2 regions of the Bacillus sp. PK3-037 genome follow, and region 2 is predicted to be linked to the other one. Evidence: riboswitches for the same ligand, from Rfam matches in the RefSeq annotation. Region 2 holds a riboswitch; the other holds the start of a gene.
The links. A riboswitch is a leader RNA that binds a small molecule or an ion and turns the genes downstream of it on or off. The one in region 2 is predicted to bind cyclic di-AMP.

Region 1: it holds a riboswitch for cyclic di-AMP, as region 2 does, so the genes downstream of both, M1D69_RS05620 (potassium channel family protein) here and kimA (potassium transporter KimA) in region 2, are expected to answer to the same signal.

The regions. Positions count from the first base shown of each region.
Region 1 covers NZ_CP096408.1:1,092,125-1,103,348, reverse strand. The annotation lists gene betB (betaine-aldehyde dehydrogenase) at 1-403, opposite strand, end outside; gene cudC (choline uptake/conversion transcriptional regulator CudC) at 604-1,146, shown strand; gene bslA (biofilm surface layer hydrophobin BslA) at 1,354-1,899, shown strand; cyclic di-AMP (ydaO/yuaA leader) riboswitch at 2,058-2,207, shown strand; gene M1D69_RS05620 (potassium channel family protein) at 2,279-2,947, shown strand; gene M1D69_RS05615 (TrkH family potassium uptake protein) at 2,954-4,291, shown strand; gene M1D69_RS05610 (YiaA/YiaB family inner membrane protein) at 4,327-4,590, opposite strand; gene M1D69_RS05605 (glucosaminidase domain-containing protein) at 4,697-5,545, opposite strand; gene M1D69_RS05600 (MFS transporter) at 5,696-7,258, opposite strand; gene M1D69_RS05595 (hypothetical protein) at 7,452-7,649, shown strand; gene M1D69_RS05590 (cysteine dioxygenase) at 7,799-8,284, shown strand; tRNA gene M1D69_RS05585 (tRNA-Ala) at 8,471-8,543, opposite strand; gene M1D69_RS05580 (undecaprenyl-diphosphate phosphatase) at 8,651-9,481, opposite strand; gene M1D69_RS05575 (AI-2E family transporter) at 9,573-10,739, opposite strand; gene M1D69_RS05570 (Gfo/Idh/MocA family protein) at 10,920-11,224, shown strand, end outside.
Region 2 covers NZ_CP096408.1:3,617,487-3,628,710, forward strand. The annotation lists gene M1D69_RS18705 (DUF2188 domain-containing protein) at 1-373, shown strand, start outside; gene M1D69_RS18710 (GlsB/YeaQ/YmgE family stress response membrane protein) at 451-708, shown strand; gene M1D69_RS18715 (Nramp family divalent metal transporter) at 940-2,217, shown strand; gene M1D69_RS18720 (hypothetical protein) at 2,325-2,594, shown strand; gene M1D69_RS18725 (pyruvate oxidase) at 2,844-4,568, opposite strand; gene M1D69_RS18730 (NUDIX hydrolase) at 4,632-5,084, opposite strand; gene kimA (potassium transporter KimA) at 5,142-6,965, opposite strand; cyclic di-AMP (ydaO/yuaA leader) riboswitch at 7,155-7,299, opposite strand; gene M1D69_RS18740 (cellulose biosynthesis cyclic di-GMP-binding regulatory protein BcsB) at 7,435-9,546, opposite strand; gene M1D69_RS18745 (glycosyltransferase family 2 protein) at 9,552-10,814, opposite strand; gene M1D69_RS18750 (DUF2334 domain-containing protein) at 10,807-11,224, opposite strand, start outside.

The DNA.
Region 1 (11,224 bases), 1.6 Mb from region 2:
TGCTTTCCGAATCAGGGATTGGAGATGAGATGATCTCTCCTCCATCTTTATCTGCCAGACCAGCATAATACTGAAAAACATTGGCGATATCGTCCATATCGGCTTTGCTTTCCTCAAGCGTTTTACCTGTATCAAGGGATTCGAGCTCAGCCAGCTCGTCTAGATCGCGTCTGATTAATTCCGCAATTTTCAGAACTATCTTTCCGCGTTCAAGCCCTGAACGAGAAGGCCACTCTCCTGCGTCAAAAGCTCTTCGTGCAGCGGCGATTGCTTTAACGGCATCCTCACGCCCGCCCTCGCTAACTGTTGCAATTTCTTCTTGATTAAATGGATTAATAATACTGCGGACCTGCCCTTTTTCGGCACTGATCCATTCACCGTCAATGTATAGTGTTTGACTCATCTAAGTCCTCCTTGACGAAAATAAAGTTTGTTAAATAAAAATTTAATGTTTTTAACAACCTTAATCTAACATATGGTTTTTAAACTGTCAAAGCCCTAATTGTGATTTTTCGTTTTGACTTTTCTCTAGGTTTCGTTAAGATAAAGAACATAAAGAAATGACTTAACAAATTTAATTTTCTAAAGGAAAAGAGGGTCAGTATGGATGAAAATCCAGAATTTGCAGCTATAGAACAGGCACGGGATCTTGTTATTGACTCCATTGCTGAAACAATGGATCTTTACGGAATTACCCGAAGTGTCGGGATATTATATGGAACGATGTACATGCGGGACGAGATGACGCTTGACGAAATGCGGGAGGAGCTGCAAATGAGCAAGCCCAGCATGAGCACAGGTGTCAAAAAGCTTCAGGATTTAAATGTCGTGAAGAAGACATTTCACCGAGGCATCCGCAAGCACACATTTGTAGCCGAAAAAGATTTCTTTAAATTTTTCACAAATTTCTTTCCGCCAAAATGGGAACGGGAAGTTCAGGTGAATGTATCAGCAATTGAGGAGGCTCAGGCTGATTTACAAGAGGTCTTGCATAAGGAAGAACTCAATGAGGAAATGAAGAATGAAGCGCAGCGTTTATACGAACAGCTGGAAAGTTCTAAAGCCTACTACGATTGGCTGAAACGTCTCGCTGAATCGGTGCAGAGCGGAGAGATCTTTAAATTTATACCAATTGAAACCAAATAATCGAAAAACGTCTGGAAAACCGGACGTTTTTTTGTTTTTCCGCTAAATTTACTGCAAATTTGAAAAATACGGGAAAAACACCCCATTTACTTCCATTTTATTTGATGATAATTTTATGTAGGTAAAATTTGTATTTGGCCTTTAAGAGGAGGTGGAAAGCAGAGGCAGGCCTTTAATCTTTATCACTTATTAGGGGGAATTTTTATTATGAAACGCAAATTATTATCTTCTTTGGCAATTAGTGCATTAAGTCTCGGGTTACTCATTTCTGCACCAACAGCTTCTTTCGCGGCTGAATCTACATCAACTAAAGCTCATACTGAATCTACTATGAGAACACAGTCTACAGCGTCATTGTTCGCAACAATCACTGGCGCCAGCAAAACGGAATGGTCTTTCTCAGATATCGAATTGACTTACCGTCCAAATACGCTTCTCAGCCTTGGCGTTATGGAGTTTACATTGCCAAGCGGATTTACTGCAAACACGAAAGACACATTGAACGGAAATGCCTTGCGTACAACACAGATCCTCAATAACGGGAAAACAGTAAGAGTTCCTTTGGCACTTGATTTATTAGGCGCTGGTGAATTCAAGTTAAAACTGAATAACAAAACGCTTCCTGCCGCTGGTACATATACTTTCCGTGCAGAGAACAAATCACTGAGCATCGGAAATAAATTTTACGCGGAAGCCAGCATCGAAGTGGCTAAGCGCAGCACACCTCCGACTCAGCCATGCGACTGTAAATAATCACAGAGGGCCGGCTTAACGCCGGTCTTTTTTACGTATTTTGACTCCTTTTCCTCTCCCTTTTCCCTCTATTTCCAGTTACCTTTTCACTTGTATTAAATTTAAATTGACAAACACTAGAAACAGGAGTAAATTCTTGAGTGTTCAATTTCATATTGTCTCTTTTACCGCTTAATCAAACACGAACGGGGAAACCAATGATTGGCTGTTTCACAAAACGGTCTTGGGGTGAATCTTACTTAGTAAGAAGGGGTACTCTGAATCCCTAATCCGACAGCTAACCTCGTAGGCGTATACAGAGAGGAGGTCTATTTTGACCATTCTTTGTAATGGTCTTTTTTACTTCAAAACGCTAATTTTATTAAGGGAGTCTTGAACATTGGGAAGAATAAAAAACAAACAATTTGCAGTAATCGGGCTTGGACGATTCGGCGGAAGCATTTGCAAAGAGCTGCACAGAATGGGCCATGAGGTTCTTGCTATTGATATTAACGAAGAAAAGGTCAATGCCTCCGCTTCCTACGCAACCCATGCGGTCATTGCCAATGCCACTGAAGAAAACGAATTGCTTTCACTGGGAATTCGTAATTTTGAATATGTCGTCGTGGCTATAGGTGCGAATATTCAAGCGAGCACACTGACCACTTTGCTATTAAAAGAGCTTCACATTCCAAATATTTGGGTGAAAGCCCAAAATTATTATCACCATAAGGTGCTGGAAAAAATCGGCGCCGACCGCATTATTCATCCGGAAAAGGATATGGGCGTCAAAATCGCACAAAGTCTTTCTGATGAAAATGTCTTGAATTATATCGACTTATCTGATGATTACAGTATTGTTGAGCTGCTGGCAACTCGAAAACTGAATTCCAAATCCATTCATGATCTGAATGTTAGAGCGAAGTACGGATGTACCATCCTGGCAATTAAACATAATGGAGATGTTCGCCTTTCTCCTGCACCGGAAGAGGTGATTTACGAACAAGACTGCCTGGTGATGATGGGTCACAAAAAGGATATTAAACGCTTTGAAAACGAAGGGATGTAGACAAAGGTGAGACTTCATAAGGAAACTGTAATCAAGTGGGTTCGTTTTTCTCCCCCGCAAGTGCTTGCGATTGGTTTTTTTCTTACTATTATTATTGGCTCTCTTTTGTTAAAGCTCCCGATTTCTGCTACGAAGCCGTTGTCATGGATAGATGCCCTTTTTACAGCGGCTTCTGCCACAACTGTTACCGGGCTTGCAGTTGTTGACACTGGGACAGAATTTACGGTGTTCGGGCAAACTGTCATCATGGGTCTGATTCAAGTCGGCGGGCTTGGCTTTATGACATTTGCTGTTCTGATCGTCATGATTTTAGGAAAAAAAATCGGATTGAAAGAACGAATGCTGGTCCGGGAAGCCTTAAACCAGCCGACAATTGGCGGCGTGATAGGTCTTGTCAAAGTCCTGTTTCTATTTTCAATCAGTATCGAATTGATCGCCGCCCTGATCTTATCCATCCGGCTTGTGCCACAGTATGGCTGGGCATCCGGATTGTTTGCCAGTGTGTTTCATGCAATATCGGCTTTTAACAATGCCGGTTTTTCTTTATGGCCGGATAATATAATGAGCTACGTTGGTGATCCTGCAGTCAACCTTGTCATTACTTTCTTATTTATCACAGGGGGCATCGGGTTTACGGTGCTTTTTGACATCCTGAAAAATCGGCGTTTCAAAGCCTTTTCATTACATACGAAACTGATGCTTGCGGGAACGTTCTTTTTGAATATTGCTGCCACGCTGATTATCTTTATTTTAGAGTACAGCAACCCCGGCACGCTTGGTTCCTTGCATTTGCCAGACAAACTGTGGGCTTCGTATTTTCAGGCAGTGACGCCGAGAACCGCGGGCTTCAACTCTGTGGATTTTGGCAGCATGAGAGAAGGCACCATTGTATTTGTCCTGCTGCTGATGTTTATCGGAGCGGGCAGCGCTTCAACGGCGAGCGGTATTAAGCTGACTACTTTTCTTGTGATTTTGATGTCTGTCATCGCTTATTTAAGAGGGCATAAAGAAACTGTTATTTTCCGCCGGACCATAAAATATCCGATCATTATTAAGGCCTTAGCAGTCAGTGTTATCAGTTTGTTCATCGTCTTTATAGGGATTTTCGCCTTGACCATTACAGAACAAGCGCCGTTTATACAGGTTGTTTTTGAAACTTTTTCCGCTTTTGGAACGGTCGGACTGACAATGGGGCTGACTCCCGAGCTGACAACAGCGGGGAAATGTATCATTATCGCGATTATGTTCATCGGAAGAATCGGTCCGTTAACGTTTGTTTTTTCATTTGCAAAAACAGAAAAATCAAATATTCGTTACCCTGACGGCGAGGTGTTTACTGGGTGATGTAAAAAAATCCGGCATATTACATGCCGGATTTTTTATGATTCAATATGAGATTGACTTTGTCTTTTTTCCTGCTCCGCGATGATATCATTATCTTCTGCGTTATCACGCGTCACTTTTTGTGTAAGGATCGCGCCGACCGCTACAAGGATCATCACTGCAATGTAGTAGCCTTTTTCATTGAGTTCGAGATTATCAGCGTTATAGAGTCCGATACAAAACAAAAATACTCCCGCAAAAAAAGTGAAATAAGCTAATACAGTAAAAGCAACCGTGTTTCTCCGTCTATATTTCTGCACCTTTGTTCCCTCCTGAAGCATAGTTATTAAGTGATAACTCACGTGGAATATTATACCTCAAATTCCCCGGAATGGAACAAAAAATAAAAATACCAGGAAAAACGGCTCAGGTTGCTTCCTTTATTTCAACAGCTGAGTCATCAATCCAGCCGACGAGTTTATTATTGACTTGGAATTGGTACCATACGGACTGGCCTTTCTGTTTTTTAGATACAACCTTTATATCCTTGCCAACATAAGATTGCGCAGAGGTCAGCTTAATGGATTGATCATCAGTAGAAGGCTTAGACCATACATCTTGAACGGCGCTGTCTTTGATGGAGCCTTTTAAATCCACAGATTTCAGCGATGGATTCACCTCATCGTATTCATCTAGATCGTACTTTTCCACAATGGCGCTGATTTTGTCAGCATAGTCCGGGTCTGTGGCATAGCCTGATGTTTGAAGAGCGCCTGCTGCTTCTTTATAATCCTCAGCTTCAAGCACCGGCTTATACTTCTTTTTATTCCACGATGTGCCTTGGACAAATAATTTGGCGTGATCATCCATTGATTCAAAAAACGTGCTGTATTTGCGGAATTTCGCGCGAATCGTTTTTCTTTCCCCTTTTTCAACTTCATCTGTATCCATGGTGACGTGATGTCCTTTATAATTTCCTTTTACGCCAAACAGGTTGTTGGCTTTAGAGGCAAGCTCGCTGTTTCCCCAGTCGGATTCGAGTATGGCCTGAGCTATCGTTATGCTGGGGAGGACATGATATTTTTCATATAAAATTTGAGCATGTCCGGAAAGGCTGTCAATAAATACTTGCTGTTCATCAATTTCTTCAGGTTCTTTGGATGTTTCAATTGGCTTTGAAAGAGTTGTCGCTAAAACAAACAAGGCTAGCGGAATCGATACAACGAAAAATAGAGAGATGAAGAGTCTACGTTTTTTCAGTTTTTTACGGGCCATGAAAACCTTCCTTCGATTTAAAAGATTACGAGTGTAAAAGAATCTACCTTTAAGAATTTTACTTGTACTTCTAATATTTTTCAATTCTTTAGGGATAAAGTTTGAGAGAGAACAAACAAAAAACCTCTCCCATCAAGGGAAAGGCAGTGATCATGTATCTATTTTTGTAAAACTGTGCTGTTTAAAATGCCTGAGCGCATCACGATATTCTTGATCATGTATGACTTTATGAGATTTTACGGCAGCCTTTGTCAGTCCATGTGCGGTAACAGCCGGTTTTTCCGGAGCGGGTTTTCCTTTCTCATGAGGCTTATGAGCCAGCTTGTGCCCCATTCCGGTGGCGTTCATACAAAACGATAAACAAACGAGCAGCACGCTCAGGATAAAAGAAATCAAAAACAGATCATGATAGGCAGTCATCATAGAATCCTGCATCGATCCGTTTTGTCTGGCAGCATCCTTTTTCGTGAAATAGCCGATCAGGATAGGCACACCCATATAGACAAACAATCTTAAAAACTGAACAGCTGTCATTCTTTTGACCAGATCAGGAAGCGGGCCGCCCATAGCGGCTCCCATTAGTCCTGCTGCGACCGTCAGGCCGGTTCCTGCTGCCAGCATGATGAACAGCGCCGCAAACACATAGAGAGACGATTGATACTGCATATGAAGCCATTGACAATTCACAAAAACGAGAATGAGAGAACCTATAATCCCCAGCACCCCTGGTCCGACTTTATCATATAACAGGGCACTCGCAATAGCTGCGATGGCCACTCCGATCAATAGAGTCATGTTTAAAAGAATGAGATGATCTCGGGATATATCATACATTTGACGAAGCAAGCCTTGAAAAGCTGCCAGACTGACAGCTACCGTAATCGTTCCTGCCGCTATGATAAATAAACCGAGCACAGGTTTAGGCAGCAGCATCTGTTTAATAGAGATGAAAGGGTTTTTCACCTTATATTCTACAAATAACAGAATGAGGAGCAAACATAAAGCAACCCCAAAACCAACCCGTACATAACCTGATGAAAAGCCCCATTTTTGCAGAAAAATGAATGTAAACGCTGAGGCTGCGGCCACGCATACAGATAAAATGATCCCTGCTCTGTCGAGTGATGACTGTTCCTTTTCTGATCCCCCATGATGCTCATCATAGAGAAAGAAATAACTCAACGCGACGCCGATCAAAGACAGTGTGCCAAAAGTAAAAAACAGCCATCTCCAGTGGCCGTAGCTCAACGCGATTGTTCCTAAAATCGAACCGATCATAACAGAGCCATAGAACCCGCCGATAAGCACCAGTAGTGCGTAATTCCGCCGGTCAATCGGAAATGACAGAACAAGCATCGGAATCATAATCATCAGCATAACACCTGTAGCTGCTCCCTGTAAAAAGCGTCCTGCCGCCATCCAGGCAATATCGCTTGAAAATGCGAAGAGCAGTGAGCCAAGTATAAAAACGGGTAATGAAGCCAGATAGATCGGACGGGCACCGAATTTTTTCCTTAGAAGCGGTCCTGCCGGAACGAATAAAGCGAAGGTCATATTGCCGATCAATATTGGATTTACTGATGTGAAGTCACTTGTTCCAACCGTCTTCTGAACAAGGCCTTGAACTGACGACAATGCCGTGTTAGACATCAATCCCGGCCCGACCGCTAAAACAGCGAGCAAAGAAATCACCCAATAGTGTTTTGTCTTCATGTTGTCATTCCTTCCTATATGAATACATACGAAACACATCATTTTTTGAAAACAAAAGAAGCTAATAGATTTTGCATGCCATTAGCTTTTATTCGGATTCTCTCCCCATCATGGAAATGATATTATTTTATGATAATATGTGAAAAAATGAGCATATACTCAAACATTATTCCAAACCGATTGTGTTTTGTCAATGGCGCAAATTTCAAGCACAAATCAAAAACCTGAACGGCTTTTCCCCGATATCGTGACTTATGAAGTCCCTGCCTGCTCCCTCAAGCAATTCAAAGCAAGCCGTTTTAAAAGGAATCCTATCGGTCTTGGCTTGGGTAATGACGGCACCTTTCAATTCACTGTTTTCATCAAAATTCCAACTAAACAACCTGTATAAGTTGGTGATAAGAACAACATGTTGACCGCACATTTTTTGTGTTCACTAGGCGATTGCCGCCTCTAAATTGTCTATGGGTAAATATCATGAACTAATCTTGCGAAATACCAATGTCAGGCGATTTCAAATGATCCGGGAGGGAAAAACGAATGGAACTGTATGAGTGTATCGAAGAAATCTTTAGCAGCTTGAAAAATCCATCGGTTAAAGATTTGGCAACTTCCTTAAAACAAATTCCAAATGCGGCAAAATTGAGTCAACCATATATAAAGGAACCAGACCAGTACGCTTACGGCCGAAATGCCATCTATAGAAACAATGAATTAGAAATGATCGTGATTAACATTCCCCCAAACAAGGAGACAGCAGTCCACGATCATGGTCAATCCATTGGTTGTGCAATGGTGTTAGAAGGAAAACTTCTCAATTCTATTTATCGCTCAACCGGCGATCATGCAGAACTCTCCCATTCATATTTTGTCCACAAAGGAGAATGTCTTATTTCAACCAAAGGTTTAATTCACAAAATGTCCAATCCGACTTCCGAACGAATGGTGTCTCTTCATGTTTACTCACCCCCTATGGAAGACATGACGGTCTTTGAAGAACAAGGTGGTGTATTGGAAAATTCATGATTTACAGCCTGAACTACTTTACTTGATTAAAATTTGTCATTTTTCAAACGAAGGAGTATCTGACTTTATCATTGGTTTATGAAATGCTTCTGAAGACATATGATTTCAGATCAACAGAAGGGTTCAGCGAATGAATCCTTTCCATTAAAAACAAAAAAACCCTTATAGAATAAGGGTTTACAGGTATGGAGCCAAGGGGGCTCGAACCCCTGACCTCTACGCTGCCAGCGTAGCGCTCTCCCAGCTGAGCTATGGCCCCGTGTGTAACGTCAGGTTTATTATAGATGATTTTTTTTTGAAAAACAAGCTGTTCCTTTCTAATTGACAGAAAAAAATAAGGCCCTTTCCGGAGCCTTATTTTTCGATTTACATCATAAACAAAAGTAAAATCACGCCGAGAATGATTCGGTAGATTGCAAACGGAACAAGTTTGATTTTGTTAATCAGTCTTAGGAAGAAACGGACCACAAACAGTGCAACAACAAAGGCACAGATAAAGCCGACGATAAAAAACGGCATTAAATCGGAGCTTAAGCTGTCCCAGTGTTTCACTAGGCTTAAGGTGCTGGCTCCCATCATAATCGGCATTGCCATAATGAATGTGAAATCAGCTGCCGCACGGTGATTCAACCCGAGAATAACGCCCCCGGAAATCGTTGAACCGGACCGTGAGAAACCCGGCCAAAGGGCAAGACATTGGAATAAACCGACGCCGATCGCCTGCTTATATGAAATACGGTCTAGGGTGTCTGTCGTTTCTTTCCGTTTATTAATCCAATCGGCTGCAAGCATTAAAACTGCCCCAGCAATTAAGCCAATGGCCACGGTGCGGACTGAAAATAAATATTCATCAATATAATCCTCAAACAAAAAGCCGAGAACCGCGGCAGGCACAAGCCCTACTGCGATTTGAGCAATGCTTAATTTGTGACCATGCTCTTGGTCACTCGTGATATTTTTTTTCAAGCCAAGCAAGTTCAAAATCCTGTCTTTAAACACGATCGCAACCGCTAAAATAGAGCCAAGCTGAATGACAACTTTAAATGAGTTGGCAGCTTCTTCAGACATGAGACTGCCTGATTTAAGCCAGATATCGTCTACTATAATCATATGTCCTGTCGAAGAAACCGGTGCGTACTCTGTTAATCCTTCTACGATTCCTAAAATAGCAGCTACAAACAATTCCCATAGAGTCATGATTTTAATTCTCCCCATTAGACATTTATTTTTTACATAACGGGAGCCTTCCATAAATGGAAAGCCCGTCTTATATAACTATAAATGAAATTTATGCTTTATGACTCTTTGCATTTTCATTTTTTTCTTCATCGTATAGATGCGACTGCATTTTAAACCAGTCAAATAAATGTGTCGTAATGACTTTGGCAACAGCATAGCCCGGAATCGCAAGAATAATTCCGATAACACCAAACAGCTTACCGGCGGTTAACAGCAGAAAAATAATGGTGATTGGGTGAATATGAAGGTTTTTCCCCATAATTTGCGGGGAGATCAGTTTCCCTTCAATAAGCTGAACAATTGTCCAGACGATCACAAGCTTGAGCAGCATCAGAGGCGATGTCACAATAGCGATAATGATCGCAGGCGTAATGGCGATTGTCGGACCTAAATACGGCACAATGCTTGTACAAGCCGCAATAACGGCAAGTAGCGAAGCGTAATCCAGTCCGATGATCAAATAGCCGATAAACAGCAAAAATCCAATGCAGAAGCTGACAATGATCTGTCCTCTGATATAAGAACTTAGCCGATGATTCATTTCGCTTAAAACTGTGTATGTCTGCTCTTTTAATTGTGTCGGCACAAACTTCAGTATGTAGATCGGCAATTTCTTTCCGTCCTTTAACAGATAGAAAAGAATAAATGGAACTGTCACGATCGAAATGATAATCTCAGTTAAGGCGCCGATAAAATTCCCAACGCCGGTAAAGGTGCTGTTTACAATCGTCGCTGCCTGATCTGACACCTTTGTCGCGAGATCAGATATATTAATGTTCATCGTTTGCTGCGCCTGATTGACAAAGTTACTGCCGATCAGTTCTTTTGTTTGATTCTCAACAACATCAACATATCTCGGGATGTTGTCAATCAAACTCATAATTTGCTCTTTTAAAAAGGGGATAATCGACACGATTGTGATCGTGATCAGCCCGATAATCAACAGATATAACAGCAAAATGGAATAGATTCTTCTGATTCTTCTTCTCTCAAGGAAATCAACGACAGGGTTTAACAGATAAAAAACAATGCCTGTTAAAATAATCGGAAGCGATATCGTTTTGAGCAGAACAATGATCGGGGTGAAAATAAATGATGTTTTTGTAAATACAAGAATATTTAAACCAATCAGCAGCAGAACAAGCAGGAATAAAACAAACTTGTTGTCCAAGAAGAATCGCTTGAATCTGCCGCTCCATGTTTGCAACGTCTCCACTATCGTTCCTCCGTCATACATAGTTTAAGTAAATTGTACACTATCGTACCTATAATGAAAAATAAAAACCGCTAATTGCTGGAAAAACTTCCTTATCTAAAAAATGTGATTTGATCTATCATGTGCTTTTCTTCTTTTTAAGCTATAATTTAGCTATATCATACAAAAGGAGCGATATGCGTGATACGATTTGCAATAGTAGGAACCAACTGGATTACAGACCGTTTTCTAGAAGCAGCTTCAGAAATTGAAGATTTCCGGCTCACAGCCGTTTATTCAAGAACACCTGAACGCGCCGCTGAGTTTGCCGCTCGGCATGGGGCTCCACATACCTTCTCCGACCTTCAGGAAATGGCGGCAAGCGATAGCTTTGATGCTGTATATCTCGCCAGCCCGAATGCTCTTCACAAGGAGCAGGCGATCCTCTTTATGAAACATGGCAAACATGTGCTATGCGAGAAACCGCTTGCTTCAAATACCAGAGA
Region 2 (11,224 bases):
GAATGCCATGATTGATGAAGGCTATGAGGACGGACGCGCCATTCCGATTGCGACGAGCAAAGCAAAGGAATGGGCGGAAAACGCCTCAAAAAAGGAAATTGACGACTTTCTCAAACATGATGATGAAACAGAACGCGATGAGGAGGCAAACGATGACGCCAGACCGGAGCTAATGAATAAAGCGGAGCATGTCATCAAGCATAAAAATGGCTGGGCCGTCAAAGCTGAGGATGCCAAACGTGTATCTGAAATCAAGGAGACGAAAAAGGAAGCGATTGAACGGGCGAAGGAAATTGCGGAACATAAAGGCACAGACGTCATTGTTCATTTGGCTGACGGCAGTGTGCAGAGAAAGATAAAAACAGAATCATAAGCAAATATGCTTTTGTACGTTTCGGGACTGGCTGGAACGGTTATTGATATATAAATCATTAAGGAGAGGTGAATATGATGCTTAGCTTTTTGGTTTCATTAGTTATTGCTATCTTAATTGGACTAATCGGAAGCGCCATCGTCGGCAACCGCATGCCGGGAGGAATCTTCGGTTCGATGATTGCAGGGCTGATCGGCGCATGGATCGGGCACGGTCTGCTCGGAACTTGGGGACCGAGCCTCGCAGGATTTGCCATTATTCCGGCAATTATCGGGGCAGCGATCTTCGTATTCTTACTGAGCCTCGTATTCCGCGGACTGCGCAAGGAAGCCTAGATATTAGATGATTCAGGAGACATCGTTTCATACAGAAACGATGTCTTTTTATGTATGGACCTTATCAGATGCCCTACATATCATGTTACATAACAGGGAAAAATTTGAGTGTCATTTTTGACCATCATTGGTTGACAAGAAATCGTGATGATCATATGATGTAGATAAAATAATTTGGTTTAAGGAAACTCTTTGTTGTATGGCAAAAACAATTAGAATTCAGGTGAATACATGATGAATAAGGACATCACAGCACAATCTCCCCGTTCCAAAGCAGTCCAAGACGCGCTTGACGGGAAAAGCAGAGGATTCAGAGGACTGCTGCCTTTTTTAGGCCCGGCGTTTATTGCAGCCATTGCCTATATCGATCCCGGTAACTTCGCAACAAATATATCAGCTGGTTCTAAATATGGATATATGCTGCTATGGGTGATTTTATTTTCTAATATCATGGCGCTCTTGATCCAATCACTCTCCGCCAAACTCGGTATCGCGACCGGCAAAAACCTGCCTGAGGTCGCTCGTGAGGAATTTCCTAAGCCCGTCTCTATCGGCTTATGGATTCAAGGCGAGCTCGTCATTATCGCGACTGATCTGGCGGAATTTATCGGAGCGGCATTGGGACTGTATTTACTGTTCGGCATCCCGATGCTCGAAGCGTCTATTATTGCGGCGATCGGCTCCTTCGCGATTTTGGAGCTTCAGCGCCGCGGTTATCGCTCACTTGAAGCCGGTATTGCCGGCATGCTGTTTGTAGTGGTCATCGCCTTTGCGCTGCAGACCTTTTTTGCAAAGCCGGATGCCGTCTCAGTGATGAAAGGACTTTTCGTTCCGACATTTCATGGTACCGACAGCGTGCTTCTTGCAGCAGGTATTCTCGGCGCAACCGTTATGCCGCATGCCATTTATTTACACTCTGCCCTCACACAGCGGCGGGTGGTCGGCAAAACAGATGCTGAACGGAAGAAAATCTTCAGATTCGAATTTATTGATATTTTAATAGCGATGCTGATTGCAGGGGCTATTAATGCGAGTATGCTGATTGTGGCTGCCGCATTATTCTTCAAAAACGGGCTGTTTGTCGAGGACCTTGATGTCGCGTTTCAGCAGTTCGGTCATCTTGTCAGTCCTGTTTCAGCCGCGTTATTCGGAATCGGCCTGCTGGTAGCGGGCCTGTCCAGCTCGTCTGTCGGAACACTTTCAGGCGATGTGATTATGCAGGGATTTATCAACTACCGCATCCCGCTGTATGTACGGCGGTTCATCACCATCATTCCGCCGATCTTGATCATTGCATCAGGAGTCAATCCGACGTCGGCTCTTGTGCTGAGCCAGGTGGTTCTTTCCTTCGGCATTGCCTTTGCCTTAATCCCGCTTATTATGTTCACAAGCAACAAGCGGATTATGGGTTCGCTGATCAATGCCAAATGGGTAACAGTGGTTTCTTGGCTGATCGCTGTGCTGATTGTTGCTTTGAATGTGTTTTTGATCGTCGATACGTTCCGTTAGAAAAAAACCGGCTGAAAGAGCCGGTTTTTTATTTTAGCTTAAAAGCTCATTAATATCATTTTTTACAGAAATTTGTTATGATAGAAGAAAAAATCGGAGTTTTGATAATGTCAGTATTTATTCTGTTTTATTTATGGATTGTCCCTATTGTTATCGGAATTTTATGTTCTGTTATCGCTTATAAATCAACAGGTAAAAAAATGCGAATCGCGCCCGGCATGGTCATGGTGGTGCTCAGTATCATTTCCTTGATTACCGCTTTTACGGCCGGAGGCGCTAATTTTCACGTGTTTATCGGCGGAATGTTTTTATTCGGCACTTTATTAGTTGGGTCTGCTTTTCCTTTCTTTTTCGGACTTTCGAAAAAAGGAAAATAAGCTTATAAAGACATTCATTTTGTAAGATTTGATACAAATAAACAGACAAGGACAAATGCATCTGCTTTGAAAGAAGATGCACTTGTCCTTGTGTCCGTTTTGGGCACGGCGAAAATCATGACAGGCTGCATAGATCATTCCTGCTGATCCCAATAAATATACGAGTCATTTTAAAGGTTCAAACAACCGATTTTATGACTCACCCTCCGTAAAATCAAAAAACAGGAGCCTTCACGGGCCCCTGTTTTTTTAGAATAACCGTTTTAAGCTTTTCTTCAATGACGGCATTTCAATTTTTTGGTTTTCGAAGAAGTTTTTCAGCATATATTTGCTGAAGCCTTTTGCCTGTCCGTAGGTGATTTTCCCGGGCAGCGGCGGTTCGTTTCCGATCATGACGTCGACAACGACCGGCTGATCGGAGTGAAGCGCCTCATGGAAAGCCGGTGCAAGTTCTTCCGCTCTCGTCACCTTGATGCCTTTTGCCCCGCAGCTTTCTGCAAATGCGGCATAGTCGACATTCTGAAGTTTTGTGACATAGTCGATGTTCCCTTTGACCTGCTGTTCATATTCAATCATGCCGAGATTTTCATTGTTTAAAATGACGACAGCAATCGGGAGCTTATATTTGACCGCGGTCGGAAGATCCTGCATGACCATGGAAAAGCCCCCATCACCGCAGACTGCGATGGCTTGGCGCTCCGGTTCAGACAAGCTCGCCGCTATAGCTCCCGGCAGGCCGCAGCCCATTGTCGCAAGCCAGCTGGAAACGATGAAATCCTGGTTCGCTTTCATTTTGAAATGACGTGCCATCCAGACGGTGACAGTGCCGACATCTACAGACAGCACCGCGTCTTCGGCGGCTGCCTCCTGAAGACGCGCGATGACCTGCTGAGGTTTTAGAGGTGTTGCCGCCTCAGTTTCATCTTTTTCAATTTCGTTCCACCAATGTTGCATATGTTCAGTGCAGGCATTCAGGAATCGTCGGTCTTCCTTCCATTCAATATACTCCGTCAATTCGCGCAGACCGAGAGTCGAGTCACAGACAAGCCCCGCTGTTACCGGATAGCGTTTGCCGATTTTCGCTGGGTCTGAATCAAGCTGGATTGCCGGTGTGTCTTCCGGCAAGTAATCACGATACGGGAACGAGGTGCCGAGCATAATTAACAAATCGCATTCTTCCATTGCCTCATAGGCCGGCTTTGTCCCAATCTGTCCAAGGTTGCCGAGAAAGTGCGGGTGCTTATCGGGAACAACGCCTTTTGCGGGGAGTGTGACGACGATCGGCGCCGCTGCTTTATCCGCAAATTCAAGCAGCTCCCGCTTCGCCTTTTTCATTCCCTGTCCCGCCAAAATGATCGGCTTCTTCGCATTGTTAATGTATTGCGCGCATGTCACAAGCTGTTCTTTCTTCGGTTCAAGATTTCCTTCAATATATACCGGTGATGTGTAAACGGGTTCCCGTTTGATTTTCTCCGCAAACAAGTCATCTGACACACTTAATACCGCAACGCCTTTTTTGCTGTAGGCGGTGCGGATCGCTTGATTCAACAGATCCGGCAGTGATTCCGCACTATGTACCTCCCTGTTGAACACTGCCACGTCTTCAAACATTTGCTCAAGTTTAATTTCCTGAAAGTAGTCCCGTCCGACTTCGCCTGAAGAAACCTGGCCTGCAATCGCAAGCACAGGAGCGCCGTCCGCTTTTGCATCGTATAAACCGTTCAATAAGTGCACCGCACCCGGCCCTGCAATTGACAGGCAGACACCGATCTTGCCGGTGAGTTTTGCCTCAGCCGCGGCTGCCAGCGCTGCCACCTCTTCATGGCGGGTTTGGATAAATTCCAATTGATTTCTGTCGTGTCTCAGTTCCTCAATAAATTCGTTAATGCTGTCTCCGGGGATGCCGTAAACATGATCAACTCCCCATTGTTCAAGCAGTTCTGTCATTGCTTGTCCTGCTGTTTTGTGTGCCATGCCGTATCCTCCTTTTTCCTTTTTTTAATACCACAGGGGGAGCCGTTTAAAACCCGGAGGCAACTATCGCTTGCTGTATTTCCTTCTGAACAGGTCTAAGGCCGCCAAAAAGCTCTTGTCCTTGACGGTAATATGGATGCCCGCAGCGCCGTTTAGAAAATCTCTGATTTGCATTTTCCGATTTGGCACCATCAAAAGCGGCAATCGCTCCGGCGAAAACCATTTCAGCCCGGCCGTTTCCATGCCGTTTTCTATCGCTTGTCCGCCTGTTATGCTCCCTGCAAACACATGCTGTTCGTCTTGAAACTTAGGTCTTTGATAGACACCCAATTTCCCGGAAAGCTCTATCAGATATCCCGTTTCTTCCATTACCTCCCGGACCGCCGCTGCCTCCGGGGTTTCTCCTGATTCAACCCGTCCGCCCGGCAAATCCCATAAAGGAACGTCTTTTCGTTTGACCAGCAGAATCTGCCGTTTTGTGTTTGTCACTATGACAAATGCCCCTTCCGTATACATCGCCATCTCCCCTTTATTTTAAAAAAGACCAAGGAGATGTCCCTTGGTCTTAGCTGCTCACTTTTTAAAATGATACGGTAATGTGGCAACGATTATGTCCTTCTTCCAGAACAGCCGGACTCTGAGCAGGAAGGCTGACTGGTTGTGCAGAATGGTGTGCCAGCGTTTTTTTGTGATAAATTGCGGGAACAGCACCATGACAGAAAACTGTTTCTTCTTCGCTTTTGCTTCAACAGTTTCCAAAAACTTATCAAACGGATGGACCAGGCTTCTGTACGAAGAGTGAAGCGTGACGAGACGCACTCCATTATTCAGCTCTTCCCAGCGTTTTTCCACTTTCTTTTCCTGTTCTCTGTCAAACGACACGTGAACGGCAATGACCTGATCTGACAGTGATTTCGCATATTGAATGGATTTTTGCACGACGGTTGTGACGCCGGCTACAGGCACAATTACGACCGTACCTTTGATTTCTTCCGGCTGTTTGTTTACGATGCGAAGCTGTTCACCGACAGCCGTATAGTGATTTTTAATCGCAAAAAACAAAAAAACGACGATAGGCATAAAGATTAAAACAGGCCATACGACATTAAACTTCGTGACAAACAGGATGGACAGAACCATAAACGATATCAATGCACCGCAGGCGTTGATCAGCATTTTTCCAATCCAGCCTTTTGGTTTTTGTTTGATCCATTTGATGCACATCCCTGTTTGTGAAAGGGTAAATGGAATAAACACACCGACCGCGTATAACGGGATTAAGTGCTCCGTCTGCCCTCCAAATAACAGAATCAGCACAATTGAGGCAACGCCTAAAAAGATAATCCCGTTTGAAAAGCCTAAGCGGTCGCCTCTTACTGTAAACATGCGCGGCATGTATTGGTCTCTCGCCAAGTTGAAGGCAAGCTGCGGGAAGGCTGAAAAGCCCGTATTCGCCGCAAGGACCAAAATTAACGATGTCACACCTTGAATGACATAGTAAAACACATTTCTGCCGAAGGTATCCGACGCGATTTGTGAAATGACCGTTTCATTCGGTTTCGGAGCCGTCCCGTAACCGTATGCAAGTACCGTAATGCCGGCAAACAGAACCGCAAGCAAGATCCCCATCATAGCCAACGTTCTCGCCGCGTTTCGCGCAGGCGGGTTTTTGAAGGCTGGAATCGCGTTGGAGATCGCTTCAACTCCGGTGAGCGCGGAGCAGCCGGATGAAAAAGCCTTAAGCAGCAAAAACAGCGTAATGCCGGCTACCGGTGTGCCGATCGGTGTATGATGGACTGGCTGATCAATTTGCCCTGTCATAAGCTTAAAAAGACCGACGGCAATCAGGATGAAAAGCGCCGCCACAAACAGATAGACCGGGTAGGCAAGAATCGATGCTGATTCTGACAGCCCCCGCAGATTTAAAATCATAATCACTAAAACAAGTAAAACAGCAATCGGTATATGATAATCATGCAGTGCCGGGAACGCCGACGTGATGGCGTCCGTCCCTGCGGAAATACTTACTGCTACAGTTAATATATAATCGACAAGCAATGAACCGCCTGCAATCAGCCCGGGCTTTTCGCCGAGGTTTTCTTTTGATACAACGTACGCCCCGCCGCCCTGCGGATAAGCGTAAATAATTTGCCTGTATGAGAGAATCAGCGCGAGCAGCAAAATGAGTACGCCGACCGCTATCGGAATGGAATACCAAAATGCAGCAGCGCTTACCGCCGCCAATATGATAAGAATTTGTTCCGTTCCGTAAGCGACAGATGATAAAGCATCTGAGGAAAGCATGGCAAGCGCCTTTAATTTCGTCAGTTTTTGTTCTCCTGCTGCTTGTGATTTTAACGGTTTCCCAATCAAAAAACGTTTGATTGAATGATACATCGATGTCTTCCCCTTTTAATTTCATTTTTCATTAAAACAATAAAACATCCGCATCTGCTCTCACATTTTGTAATAATCCTTTCTGCTATGATGATTCTGTACGCGATTTACATCCTGAAAATTGAACAGCAAAAAACACAGAGGCAAACGGATGCCCCTGTGCCTTAACATCGAACACAGGTTTCATTCATCTCCTCTCATGAACGCTTACGAGGTTAGCTGACGGATTCGGGCATATGAGAGTTTGCCCTACCTAAAAAGGATTCACCCCGAGCGGCAAAATGCCGCCAAAATGGGTCCCCCGCTCTGTTTACAGATTAAGCGATTTGTTTTCTAAAAGAGATCATACTCCCGTTTACGTATGTTGTAAAGAGGCTTATTGGCCGGGAGAAAAAAATAAAATGACAGGTTCCACATATGGAAAACTTAAACCAAAAACAAAAAACAGAGGCTGAAATCAGCCTCTGTCTTATTCTCTGTCTGTCTTTCTCTTTCTTTGTCTAACGGTTATCCAAATGAAGGCTGCCGCAATTACCATCATGAGAGCCAGCACGCCGATATACAGCAGTTTTTGCCCATGATCTTGTGCTGTTTTTTCCGCTTCAGAACTGTTTGTTTCCGATTTGAGCTGCTGGTGGTTTGTAAACACCTGCTGGCTGTTTGTTTCATTGGTGACGGTCGCCGTGTCATCATTGCTGTTCAAAAAGCTGATGATTTCTTTTGTGACGGCCGCGCCATTTCCTTTCAGCGGTGCAAAAACAGCCATCGTATAATGTGAATCCCATAAAGACGCTTGGGTAAATGCCACTTGTTTCGTCGTCTCGTTCAGCATTTCAAAGCCCGACACGTCAAACGAGCCGTCTTTCGCTTGAGGCACGAGCAGATCAGAAGATTGCTCTTTCAAAAGAGAGAACTGGCTGATGCCGCCGATGAAAATTAAGTTCCGTCCTTTCGCGTCCTCCGCTTTAATTTCAGATGCTTTCCTTACTGTGAAAGATTGCTGGGCTTCGCTTCCAAAGGAATCAGTAACGAGAGAAAGCTCCTTAAGCTTGGATGTGCTCAAGCTGTCAGGGAGCACAATCAGTGTTGCCTGTTCCTGATTTCCGGCGTATGGAAGCGGCCATTCTTGAAAATCGGCTGACGGGGATGTGCCTTTGATCGTGTAAGACAACGTGCTGCTTTTATCAATGAAGACCCATTTCTCTTCGTCCGTTGTGTTGCAAGGGTTGTTTTCCTTTAAGCCCGTGGTGATAAACTGTATATCAATGTAGCGGTTTTTCCGCAGCAGCTCAGGGTCTACTTTCAGCGTGACATGATAGTATCCGTTTTTATCTTCTTTTCCTAATTCATCAAGTCGAACTGAATGCGGCTGACCGTTGATGAGGACCTTCAGCTCTGCTGCTTGAGAGGCTGAACCGCTTTCTGCCGCGGCTGCTTGAATCGTTTCCGATTTCTTTAGTTTAAGCGACAGCTTGGCTGATTGATTTTGGTCTATCATCGCAGAAGCCGGATAAAAATAATGTGCTGAAGATGTTTTGTCAGCTCCGATTGTCATATCTTCTGCCCCGAATTTCTCAAGGGTCAGCTTATTGCTTTCCTGCTTTTCAGCCTTCTGAAGCTTGCCAATTGAAAGTGTTTCCCCGCTTAGCTGGCCGGTGTAAGTCTGATCGGTGATGACGCTGATTTTTTCTGAGAGCACATCATCAGATGCCGCTTGTGCAAACAGAACCGGCTGCTGCTTGCCCTGTGCTTTCAGCACGCGCTCCGCAAGCAGCAGTTTTTCTCCTTTTGCCTGTAAGCCGGCTTGTTTGATCAGATTCTTCACCTTGCCGTTCCAATGCTTATCCACTCCGATGAAAATCGTCGGCTTGTCGATTTTCTTCATTTCAGATTCCGTGACATACGAAATGCTGATACTGCTGTCCACCATTTTCAAATAGCCTTCTGTTTTCACTGCAGCTTCAATTTCCGCCGAACTTGGGTCATCCGGAATGACGATGGCGGTTTTCTCCGCTGTATTTCCCGATTGGGCGAAAGGATACGGATAATGGTCCAGCGACGTTCCCTTCGCTTCACTGCTGTCCGCCAGCGTCAGGCGGCTGTCCGGATAAATTTTGATCCAGTTGCCGGACGTATCCTGTCTGACGCAGACGCCCTCTTTCAAGACGCCGTAAAATTTCAGTGATACGCTGTGATAGCCTGGGGCGGACTGGCTTTTGTTCAAGTTCAGCTTCAGTGTTTTCCGTTTTGAATCGCCGTTTAGCTTTAACGTTTTTACCGGTTCATTGTCAATTACAGCCGTTAACGATGAAGGGGAAATTAAAAGATCTGATGCCTCATATTCAATCACCAATTGCTGGCTGCCGGAAGAGGCGCCTGCCGGAATCTGATACGTCAGTTCCGCGCTGTCTTTTGATCCGTACAATGTCATAAGATCGTTTGTCAGCACCTGCTGTTTGGCTTGTTCACGGCTGCTTTTGCCCAGCAGCGAGCCATAGACCTGCATCTCTTGAGCGAAGGCCGCTTGTCCGGTCATCGCCAGCAGCAAGAAGCTTGTAAGAAAAATAAGTAGTTGTTTCAAAAAGGTCACCCGCTTTTATGTTGATTGTATCGTTCTGTTTTGTACCATTTGACCTCTTGCTTGAATAAACGGTGCTTGATTTCTACGAATAAAGAATAGATCACGAGCACAATCCATGCCTGCGAGTACGTAAAGTACATAAGAAATACGATAAAGAAGTTTTGTCTGTTCATTTCTGTTTTTTCGATGCTTAACGTTATCATGACCTCCGTCATAAATAAGAAAAACGCCAAAATCCAAAGGATCATTGCCAAAAACCCGACCGCCAAATGCAAATCATAAAACAGATTGACCACAAATATCGTGTTTGACATAATCACGCCAAAGAAAAACAGGAAATACGTAAAGAAAAAGTAAAACAAGTCAAAGATAATCCGTTTTCGTTTCAGTTTGAAAAACTGCGCCAAAAACTTCAGGACGACATATTGGTTGCCGCGCGCCCACCTCGTCCGCTGGCGCCACCACACCTTCCACGTTTCCGGCTCCTGCTCCCAAGTAATAGCTGCCGGGAAAAAGCGGATGTGATAGCCGAGGTTATACACCCGGATGGTCAGCTCGGTATCTTCAGCCAGCGCTTTATCATCCCAGCCCCCGAGCTTTTCAATAATGCTTCTGCGGATCGCGAAATTGGTTCCGGGAATGGTAGCGATTTTGAACCACTTCCATCTGCCTCCCTGGGCCATCCACTGAAAACAGATCGTTTCAATATTGATAAACTTCGTCAACAGCGTTTTTGCCGCATTGATGACGCGGAATTTCCCCACCACTGCGCCTGCCTTCTCGTCATTCATCAGACCGAGAACAAGATAATACACGGCCATTTTTTCAGGCGTGTTGTCGGCGTCATATACACAAATGACATCGCCGTTCGATTCAGCAAAACCGGAGTTGAGCGCCGAGGATTTGCCTTTTCCGGCGTTAGGCGGTTTTGTGATCACCATTTTGATAAAATCGTATTTCTCGGAAAATTCATTGACGATATCACCCGTCCGGTCTGAAGAATTATCGTTTACCACAATAACCTCCAGCCGGTCCTTCGGATAATAAAGATTCACCATTGCCTTCAGCGTCTGCCGAATGACAACTTCTTCATTATGGGCCGGAATGAGCACACTGACCTTCGGCAGCTCCTTCATATTTTCTCTCCACTTCGGAATGTTCCGCTCGAAGGTCATGTAGTGGCGGAACCCGCCTTGCATGAGAAACATGTGATAGAGAAGCATCACCCATATTAAACTTAGCGAGATAAAGAACAGCGTATTACCCAAGGCTTCTTCTCTCCTTAAACATTCTTTTTTTCAATGTGGCTCTCAAGTAAAACGTATAGCTGACAAACATCACGACAAACAAGAGCACAACGGCGGAGAGAATCCATAACGCCTTTTCCAGCGGTGTTTGCCGATGGTGGTCGAAAAACTCGCCAATGGCACTTACATTGTTTTTTACGTGAACCGTTCCGTCACCGCTTGTATGGATTTCCACTTTGTCCGTTTTGACGGTTTGCTGCGTTTTCTTCAAATCAAGCCATTCACTGTCCGGAATGCGTTCCATCTGGTCAACGAGCTCCGGCAAATATTTCATCCCGAGATACGGGTGATAAAACCCTCCGGCCACTCCGCCTTCAAAATCAATCATCTGGGAAATGTGTTCCTCCATATCGCCGAGCGGGTTTTGCTTT